Regions from separate parts of the Arthrobacter sp. EM1 genome, predicted to be linked through region 3. Evidence: riboswitches for the same ligand, from Rfam matches in the RefSeq annotation. Region 3 holds a riboswitch; each other region holds the start of a gene.
The links. A riboswitch is a leader RNA that binds a small molecule or an ion and turns the genes downstream of it on or off. The one in region 3 is predicted to bind S-adenosylmethionine.
Positions count from the first base shown of each region.

Region 1 (3,266 bases), 910 kb from region 3:
CCGGGTACGTACCTTGTGAATTTACCGCACCGGGCAGGGGCCGCGTTTGCAGGGGCCGTGTCTGCCGGCGCCGCCGGAGCCAGCGCCGCCGCACCGGCGGCCGTTAGTCCAGCGTGCAGGGCGCCGCCCCGGCCGTGCCGGGGGTATTGGGGGCCCAGTGCGGGTAGCTGCGGGTGTCGTTGGACGGTACCCAGCGGCCTGCGTCCACCACGTAGTCCCAGCCGAGGCCGTTCCCGAGCAGCTCCCGGACTCCGGTGAGCAGCCGCTGGGCGTCATCAAGCCTGGAGCCCAAACCGAAGCTTGCCCGCAGCGACCCCGAGGGCAGGCCAAGCCGCCGGAGCAGCGGATGCGCGCAAAACCTGCCGTCGCGCAGCCCCATACCGTGCTCGGCGGACAGGTAGGCTGCCACCAGGCCCGCGTCGTAGCCTTCCACCGAGAAGTTGACGACGCCGATGGTGCCGGCGCCGGGAGGGGTCTGTGACCCGGTGCCCGCCCCCGGCCCTGCAGCCGCGTCGAAGGTACCGCTGTCGGAGAAGATCTGGTGGACCGTCACACCGTCGATCCGGGCGAGGCCTTCCACCAGGAAGGACCGGATGGCGTTCTCGTGCGCGTGCCACTGGTCCGCGTCCAGCCCGGCGATGATTTGCGCGGCCCGGGCCAGGGTGGCGGCGCCGAGCACGTTCGGGGATCCGCCCTCATGCCGGGCGGGTCCCGTGGTCCAGCTGACAGCATCGATCCGGGCGTCCTGGACGGCCCCGCCGCCCGCGAGGTGCGGGATGCCGGCGTCGAGCCAGTCGGGACGCCCGATCAGGACGCCGGCACCGAAGGGTGCGTAGAGCTTGTGCCCCGAGAAGGCGATGTAGTCGAGGTCGTCCGTGGAGACGTTGATCCGCCGGTGCGGGGCCAACTGGGCGGCGTCGACGACGATCCGGGCGCCGTAGTCGTGCGCCAGCGCTGCCAGGTCGCGGATTGGCAGGATCTCGCCGGTGACGTTGGAGGCCCCGGTCACGGCAAGCAGGCTGACGCCGCCGTGGGCGAGTTCCTGGCGGAGCAGCTCCAGGGTGGCCGCGAGGGTGGGGGCGGCAATGACGCTGCGGTGGGGTACCCGCTGCCAGGGCAGGAGGTTGGCATGGTGTTCAATGTCGAGGTAGAGCACCTCGCCGGTATGCTCGCCGTCGACGACCGGCAGGCAGCCGGCCAGCAGGTTCAGCGAATCGGTGGTGTTCCTGGTGAAGATCACCGCATCGTCCGGCCGGCCGCCAACGAAGTCGCGGACAATCCCGCGGGCGTTCTCGTAGACCGAGGTGCTGATCTGGGAGGCATAGCCGGCGCCGCGGTGGACGCTGGCGTAGAACGGCAGGATCTCGTTGAGGTAGGCCGAGACCACGGACAGCGCCGGAGCCGAGGCACCGTAGTCCAGGTTGGCGTAGCGGACATGTCCGCCCTGGATGAGAGGCGCCTGGATCTCGGCGCCGGTCACCGCGGCCAGCGGCCGGCGGGCAACGGCGAACCGCGGATCGGGATGTGCCGGACCGGTCTTGGCCTGAACCTCGGCGCCGGCAGGAATGGTGGCAGTCGTCATGGGGCCTCGCTCGAAAAGGACCCCACGCACCGGGGATCCGCGCTTGCCGGGTCCGTTCCGGACCGGCCAGGTCGTCACCCGGGGCACCCCGCCGCGAATGGAGGGTTGCCGGCCAGCAAACCGGGGTTTAGCGCTGGCACTCGTGACCTGGTTCGAGCCTAGGCCATGCCGGCTTCCGTGGAAAAGGCAGGGCAGGATTGTGAAGTCCTTTGTGACGGTCCGGTACCGAAGCTGCCGAACGGCGCCGGACGCGCTTACAGCAGGTCGTCCAGCCCGGGGTTCAGACGCTTGAGGACTTCGGAGTGCAGAATGGAGTTGGTCGCGAGGGCGTTGCCGCCGAAGGGACCGTCTTCTCCTTCGAGGGAGGTAAAGCGGCCGCCGGCCTCGGTGACGATCGGAACCAGCGCGGCCATGTCGTAGAGGTTGAGTTCGGGTTCGCAGGCGATATCAACGGCACCTTCCGCCACCAGGCAGTAGGACCAGAAGTCGCCGTAGGCGCGGGTCCGCCACACCTCTTCGGTGAGCCCCAGGAACTCGTCAAGGTTGCCGCGCTGCTTCCAACCTCCCAGGCTGGAATATGACAGCGAGGCATCCGGCAGGCTCGCGACGTTGGAGACCTTCAGCCGGGTTGCGGCCGCCAGTGAACGGCCCATGTACGCACCGGCGCCTTTTGCCGCCCACCAGCGCTTTCCCAGCGCCGGGGCACTGACAACGCCGACTACCGGCTCGCCCTCATCGACGAGGGCGATCAGCGTCGCCCAGACCGGGACGCCGCGGACGAAGTTTTTGGTCCCGTCAATCGGGTCGATGATCCAGCGGCGGGAGCCGTGGCCGGAACTGCCGAACTCCTCCCCGAGCACGGCGTCGCGGGGCCGGGACCGCGACAGCTGGCCACGGATGGCCTCCTCGGCGGATTTATCGGCGTCAGTGACCGGCGTCAGGTCCGGCTTCGTCTCGATCCGAAGGTCGAGCGCCTTGAAGCGGCTCATGGTCTGGGCATCTACGGAATCTGCCAGGACATGGGCAAGGCGCAGGTCGTCGTTGTAGCTCGAAGCGGGTTGACTCATGCTTCCAAACTACCGTCAAAGCGGGCAGGGAAGCGGTAGGCGCCGCGGTCTGCTAGGAGACGGTGCCCAGTTCCTTAACGTCCTGGGCTTCCAACCGCGGGTCTGTCCCGAGCAAACGGCGCAGTGAGGCGAGCCTGGCCGGACCGGATTCTCCTGCCTGGCCGGAGGCCACCCAGGCGTCCACGCCGCAGTTGACGGCGCTGGAATCGTGCTTGCAGCCCCGTTCGCAGTCGTCGGTGCCGGGCTCGAGGTCGGGGAAGGACCGCAGGATCCGGTCCGGGTCCACATGGGCGAGCCCGAAGGAGCGGATGCCCGGGGTGTCGATGATCCAGCTCCCCGCCGGCGCATCGTTGACTTTGAGGGCCAGCGCGGAGGATGAGGTGTGGCGGCCGCGCCCGGTCACGGCGTTGACACCGCCGGTGGCGCGTTCGGCGCCGGTCAGGGCGTTAACCATGGTGGACTTGCCGACGCCGGAATGGCCCAGCATCACGGTGACCTTCCCGTCGAGGTAGGCGCGCAGCTGTGCGACGGCGTCCTTGTCCAGCCGGGCGGAGAGCCCGTCATCGGAGCGGGCATCGATGCCCGAGGCGGCGGAGTCCGCCGTCTTGGAAATAATC
Region 1 covers NZ_CP124836.1:2,363,338-2,366,603, reverse strand. Annotated here, with positions in the region: gene QI450_RS10905 (aminotransferase class V-fold PLP-dependent enzyme) at 104-1,582, opposite strand; SAM riboswitch class IV at 1,617-1,730, opposite strand; gene hisN (histidinol-phosphatase) at 1,837-2,649, opposite strand; gene QI450_RS10895 (ribosome small subunit-dependent GTPase A) at 2,702-3,266, opposite strand, start outside.
Region 1: linked by a shared signal. The riboswitch ahead of QI450_RS10905 (aminotransferase class V-fold PLP-dependent enzyme) and the one ahead of QI450_RS15155 (DUF1737 domain-containing protein) in region 3 are both predicted to bind S-adenosylmethionine.

Region 2 (3,266 bases), 1.5 Mb from region 3:
CCCGTTCATCGGCAACGCGATCATGGGCGTCGTTTTTGCACTGGTGTACACCCGAACGCGGCGCGTGATGCCGCTGGTGATCGCCCACGCGCTGCTGGACACCGTGGCCTTCGTCGGCTTCAGCCTCTTTGGCAAGGCCATCGGCCTGGGCTGAGCCGCCGGAGGGGTTCTGCGCGGAGGGGATCTGCGGGGCACGGCTGCGGCGGCCCATACGTGCTTTAAGAAATTCGGCCACCATCGGTGGGTGACGTCGTTGACACCCGCTGATGGCGGCCGAAGTGCGGGGCGGTGAAGCCTCAGATCGTGACGGCTCCGGACGCCGTCTCAAACGTGACGGAGAGGATGCCGGGTGTCCCGCGCGGAGCAATCCAGTGCACGGCCACGTCTTCGAGCGGCTTCTCCACCGGGACGCCGAGCCATTCGGTGACGCGCTCGGCCGAACCGGCAATCGTGAGGGCGGACATTTTGACGTTGCCCTCGTAGGCCTTCGACGGGTGGAGTTCCGGATCGCCTTCCCATTTGAGCATGTACGGGACCTGGGGATCGGCGATGAGCCCAAGGATGCCAATCTGCTTCCAGACCAGCTCCCGGCCGTCCGGGAACTTGCGGTTGCCGTTGACGGCGGCGCGGCCGAGCCGGACTTCGAACGGGGCGAGGTCGTCGACCTCCACACACCAGCCCATCCAGCCGCCGCCGGCTTCGGAGCGGGCGCGGACGGCCTGGCCGAAGGGGGCCTTGTCGGAGGCCGGGTGGTTCAGGACCTCCACCACCTCGAGGTACTTGTGTCCCGCTAGCGGGATGATCATGTTGCGGGTCCCGAATCGGGGGTGTACTCCGCCCTTCACGGCTTCCACGCCGAGGGCAGACGCAATTCGTTCGGTGGTGGCAGCGAGGCCATCTTGTTCACAGGCGTAAGAGACGTGATCCATGCGCATGCCATCATCTTGGCACTTTGTGATGCGCCTCTCAGCTTAGGGTACCCTTACTGGCAGTTGGGGTCGGATCCGGACTGTTCCGGCCACACTCTCGGCAGCACACTTGGCAGCACACGTGGCCGCATTGGCATGGCATCAGCAGCGCCGCGGCCGGGCCAGCTTCATCTTTGTCACAAAGCTATCCACCGCCTGCAACCGGTTCCTAGACTGGGGTGAGGTCATGAGTGCCAGCGCACAGCCCCGGCTCGCTGGCCGGCAACCCTCGTATCGCGGTGGGGTGCCCCGGGTGAGGACCTGGCCGTCCGGCGCCCGCCGGGAGGCAAGCGCGGCGCCAGCACGGGCCCGGGCCACGGTGCCCAGGGTCAGGCTGTGCCCGCTCCCCTAAGGAGTGTCCCGATGTCCAGTGCCTGGTCCTTCGAAACCCGTCAGATCCATGCCGGCCAGGAGCCCGACAGCGCCACCGGCGCCCGCTCGCTGCCGATTTACCAGACGACGTCGTTTGTGTTCCCCAGCGCCGAGAGTGCCGCGAACCGCTTTGCCCTGGCGGAGCTGGCCCCCATTTACACCAGGATCGGCAACCCTACCCAGGATGCCGTGGAGCAGCGGGTTGCCAGCCTGGAAGGCGGACTCGCGGCTCTGCTGCTGAGCTCCGGACAGGCGGCGGAGACCCTGGCCATCCTGAATGTCGCAGAAGCCGGAGACCACGTGGTGGCAAGTCCCAGCCTTTACGGCGGTACTTACAACCTGCTGGCGCACACACTGAAGAAGTTTGGCATTTCCGTGACCTTCGTGGCGGACCCGGACAACCTGGCGCAGTGGCGTGACGCCGTGCAGCCCAATACCAAACTCTTTTTTGGCGAAGTGGTCTCCAACCCGCGCCAGGACGTGCTGGATCTTGAGGGCATCTCCCAGGTGGCCCACGCGGCCGGTGTCCCGCTGATCGTAGACAACACCCTCGCCACGCCGTACCTTATCCGGCCGATTGAGTGGGGTGCGGACATTGTGGTGCATTCGGCCACCAAGTACCTTGGCGGCCATGGAACCGCGATCGCCGGCGTGATTGTGGACTCGGGCAATTTCGACTTCGGCAAGGACCCGGAACGGTTCCCCGGCTTCAACACCCCGGATCCCAGCTACAACGGGCTGGTCTACGCCCGGGACCTCGGCGCGGACGGTGCGCTCGGCGCGAACCTCTCCTATATCCTCAAGGCGCGTGTGCAGTTGTTGCGCGACCTGGGCTCTGCGGTGTCCCCGTTCAACGCCTTCCTTATCGCCCAAGGCATCGAAACCCTGAGCCTGCGGATGGAGCGGCACGTTGCCAACGCCGGCCGGGTCGCCGAATGGCTGGAGGCCAGGGACGACGTCGAATCCGTCGCCTATGCCGGCCTGCCGTCCAGCCCTTGGTTCGAGCGCGGCCGCAAGTACGGACCGAAGGGGACCGGCGCCGTTGTGTCCTTTAACATCGCCGGCGGAGCCGAGGCCGGCAAGAGCTTTGTGGACGCGCTGGAATTGCACTCGCACGTCGCCAATATCGGCGATGTGCGCTCCCTGGTCATTCACCCGGCCTCGACCACACACAGCCAACTCTCGCCGGAGCAGCAGGTCGTCGCCGGGGTGAACCCCGGCCTGGTGCGGCTCTCCGTGGGCCTGGAGCACATCGATGACATCCTCGCCGACCTGGATGCCGGTTTCCGCGCCGCCAAGACCGTCTGACCAACCGTTCCCCGGGGGAAGTCACACGGGCGTCACATTCTTCGCCACCGGGCGCCGGCATTTCGTACACTCAGGGGAGGTCATGAGTGCCAGCGACAGCCCCGGCTTGCTGGCCGGCAACCCTCCATTTGCGGCGGGGTGCCCCGGGTGAAGACCTGGCCTGCCGGTGAGCTGCCGGCGGGCAAGCGCGAAGTTAGGTCCTCACATGACGATTGCCGCCACCCGCCAGGGTGAATCCGCAAGCAAGACCTCCCATCCCCATGCCCCGGACCCCGGCGGCAGCGTCGCCGCGGACGGCGCGGCTGTGCCGGACGGAACCGTCCGGCACCTCCGGATCGGTGACCTGGTGCTCGAATCCGGTGCCCGGCTGCCTGACGCCACCCTCGGCTACGAAACATGGGGGACCCTCAACGCTGAACGCTCCAATGCCGTGCTGATCGAGCACGCGTTGACGGGGGACACCCACGTCACGCGAGGCGCCAGTGCGGAACCGGGCTGGTGGGAGCAGCTCGCGGGCCCGGGCGCCCCGGTGGACACGGGGAAGTACTTCGTCGTCTCGATCAATATCCTGGGCGGCTGCTACGGCTCCACCGGACCCTCATCGACGGCACCCGACGG
Region 2 covers NZ_CP124836.1:856,824-860,089, forward strand. Annotated here, with positions in the region: gene QI450_RS03740 (CPBP family intramembrane glutamic endopeptidase) at 1-154, shown strand, start outside; gene QI450_RS03745 (VOC family protein) at 297-935, opposite strand; SAM riboswitch class IV at 1,152-1,267, shown strand; gene QI450_RS03750 (bifunctional o-acetylhomoserine/o-acetylserine sulfhydrylase) at 1,332-2,648, shown strand; SAM riboswitch class IV at 2,727-2,842, shown strand; gene QI450_RS03755 (homoserine O-acetyltransferase) at 2,854-3,266, shown strand, end outside.
Region 2: linked by a shared signal. The riboswitch ahead of QI450_RS03750 (bifunctional o-acetylhomoserine/o-acetylserine sulfhydrylase) and the one ahead of QI450_RS15155 (DUF1737 domain-containing protein) in region 3 are both predicted to bind S-adenosylmethionine.

Region 3 (3,266 bases):
TTCGCCCGCCTCGGCCCGGCGAGTGGTCACGGCGTTGCCAAGGATGCGGTCCGCCGGCCCAACCTTCGCCACAACAACCACAAACGGCGCGGCACCGTTGTGCGCCGGTGTGCCGAAAACCATGGGCCGGTACTCGTTTCCGGGGATGAATTCCTGGACGATGTGGCTGTCCGGCAGGCGCTGCCAGTCCATTTCCGTGCCGCCATCGACGACTGTCACGCCCCGGCCGCCTCGGGACGCCCGGGGTGTGACGACGACCGGTCCGCCCAGGGCGGCCATTGCAGCGTCCGCATCGGCGAAGTCGCTGGGCACACCGAACCGGGGCACGGGAACGCCCGCTGCATGTAGTTGCCAGGCCGTAAAGAGCTTGTCATGGGCCAGCGCCACCGGGCCCGGATCGCCGATCATCACACGCACGTCCGCTCCGAACGCCGCCCGGAACGCGGCGAGCTGCGGCAGTTCCTCGCTGACCGTGGGAATGACCAGATTGATGCCTTCCTGGCTAACCAGTCGCCGAAGTGTTGATACCCGTTCCGCGTCCGTCGCGTGCGGGACGGGGAGCACCGTGAATCCTGCCCCGTCCGGCAGCTCGCGGATATCCGTCCCGAAGACAGGAATGCCGCGCGCTTTCAGTTGGGCCGCGATGGCCTTGCCCGCAGGGCCGCAGGCGCCGGTGACCAATACGCGCGGCCTCACCGCTGTGCCGTCCTGGCAGCCCGGCCCCGGCCATCGCCGCGGGCATCCGGACCGGAGGGCCGGTTCGGAATCAACCCTTCCGTTACCTGGCGACCGGGCGTGCTGATAACAGCGGCGAAGGCCGTGCTCAGGAGAATAATGAGTAGAACATATATCGCGGCCATGGCAATCCCCTTCCCTTGTTAAAGGCCCGGCAGTCGACGGCGCCGCACCGGCCTAACTGGCTGGATCATCAGAGCCGGCCGCAAAACTGAGCGATCCTCGGATGGCGTTTTAGGGCCTGGTGACGTCCTTGCAGCTGGTCCTTCAGTAAAGTCGCGCCGACTACCAAAAGTCCCGAGTAGGAACTACCCGAAAGCCTCCCCGGTTCGAATTCGAGGCCCCGGGGGTTTGTACCTGTGTGCAATCCCCCGAGTACGTGGATGGGGACGCTGGCATGAACGCTGGCGAATGGCTTTTGAACAAACCTCCGTTTCCACCCCGCTCCTTAACATGACGGCCGCCGCCGTGCGGTCCGGCGTCGCAGGTGTTACGTTCTTTGGGAGTAATGAGAACCGGCGCCAAGCCCTGACTGGCCGGTCGGCAACCCTCCCTTTCGCGGCGGGGTGCCTCAGGTGAGTACTCGGCATATCGACCATTCGAGCTGCAAGCGTGAAAGAAGGAGATCCGTCATGCCTGACGCGTCCACCGCTGCTGTCCCCCGGACAGCAGCGAACAAAGCCCCGGCCCCGTCCCCCGCAGTCGCCGGTGCCGCCGAGCAGAAACTGCTGTACCGTCTGTTCACCGGAGCCGATGACCGCGCCTTCTGCGAGCGTGTATCGGCCGCCCTCACCGAGGGCTACGTTCTCCACGGCGGCCCGGCTGTCACGTTCAACGGCAGCAACGTCGTCGTGGCCCAGGCCCTTGTGCTGCCGGCGGCGATCGCCAACGCCGATGCGGCCGTCGCCAGCGCCGTGGACCATCTCGACTTCGACGGCGGGGGCCACGCGTGAGCTACGCCGGGGACCTCAGCCCGCAGGAGGCCTGGTCCAAGCTCGGGGACGGCGCCATCCTGGTGGACGTCCGCACCGAGGGTGAATGGGCCAGCGCCGGAATTCCGGACACCAAGGCGACGGAGAATGATCCGCTCTTCATCCAGTGGAGCCTCGCCGGCGGTATCCCCAATTCACAGTTTTTGGCGCAACTGAGACAACAGGCCCCCGAAGCCGGCGGCACCGAATTGTTGTTCCTTTGCCGCTCGGGCGCGCGCTCCGTCGCGGCCGCAATCGTGGCCACCGAGGCCGGTTTTACGTCCTTTAACATCCTTGAGGGCTTTGAGGGCGAACCGGACGGCGAGGGCCAACGCACTGTCAACGGCTGGAAAAACCGCGGCCTCCCCACCAACCTCGGAAGACACTAAGTGACATTCAACCCTGCTGCCGCCGGCTGGAGCGCCGACACCCAGGCCGTCCGCGGCGGACTCGACCGCACCGGATTTCAGGAGACGTCAGAACCGATCTTCCTGAACTCCGGCTTCGTCTACGAATCGGCGGCCGCCGCGGAACGCGCCTTCGCCGGCCACGACGAGCGTTTCGTCTACTCCCGCTACGGCAATCCCTCTGTGGCGACGTTCCAGGAGCGGCTCCGGCTGCTCGAAGGCACCGAGGCCTGCTTTGCCACGGCGTCGGGCATGTCCGCTGTCTTTACTGCCCTGGGTGCCCTGTTGGCCGCCGGCGACAGGGTGGTGGCGGCCCGATCGCTGTTCGGCTCATGCTTCGTGATCCTGAACGAGATCCTGCCCCGCTGGGGCGTCGAGACGGTCTTCGTTGACGGCCCGGACCTGGTGCAGTGGCGCGAGGCGCTCGCCAAACCCACCACTGCTGTCTTCTTCGAGTCGCCCTCGAACCCAATGCAGGAAATCGTGGATATCGCGGCCGTGAGCGAACTGGCGCACGCGGCCGGGGCGACGGTCGTCGTCGATAATGTCTTTGCCACTCCCCTGCTGCAGCGCTGCGGGGAGCTCGGCGCGGACGTGATCGTCTACTCCGGCACCAAGCACATCGACGGCCAGGGCCGCGTCCTTGGCGGCGCGATCCTGGGCACCAAGGATTTCATCGAGGGCCCGGTCAAGCAGCTGATGCGCCATACCGGCCCGGCGCTCTCGGCCTTCAACGCATGGGTGCTGACCAAGGGCCTGGAGACGATGGCCCTGCGGGTGAACCACTCCTGTGCCTCCGCGCTGCGGCTGGCCGAGTGGCTTGAGGAGCAACCCGCGGTCAGCTGGGTCAAGTACCCGCTGCTGCAGTCCCACCCGCAGCATCAGCTGGCCGCCCGGCAGATGAAAGCCGGCGGCACCGTGCTGACCTTCGAGCTCGCCGCGTCCGCCGGGCATTCGGCGAAGGAGGCTGCGTTCGCGCTGCTGGACGGGTTGCGGATCATCGATATCTCCAACAACCTCGGCGATTCGAAGTCGCTGATCACCCATCCCGCCACCACGACGCACCGCGCTATGGGGCCGGAGGGCCGTGCGTCGATCGGGCTCAGTGACGGCGTGGTGCGCCTCTCGGTGGGACTCGAGGATATTGCGGACC
Region 3 covers NZ_CP124836.1:3,269,366-3,272,631, forward strand. Annotated here, with positions in the region: gene QI450_RS15150 (ATP-grasp domain-containing protein) at 1-696, opposite strand, end outside; SAM riboswitch class IV at 1,240-1,354, shown strand; gene QI450_RS15155 (DUF1737 domain-containing protein) at 1,368-1,688, shown strand; gene QI450_RS15160 (rhodanese-like domain-containing protein) at 1,685-2,095, shown strand; gene QI450_RS15165 (O-succinylhomoserine sulfhydrylase) at 2,096-3,266, shown strand, end outside.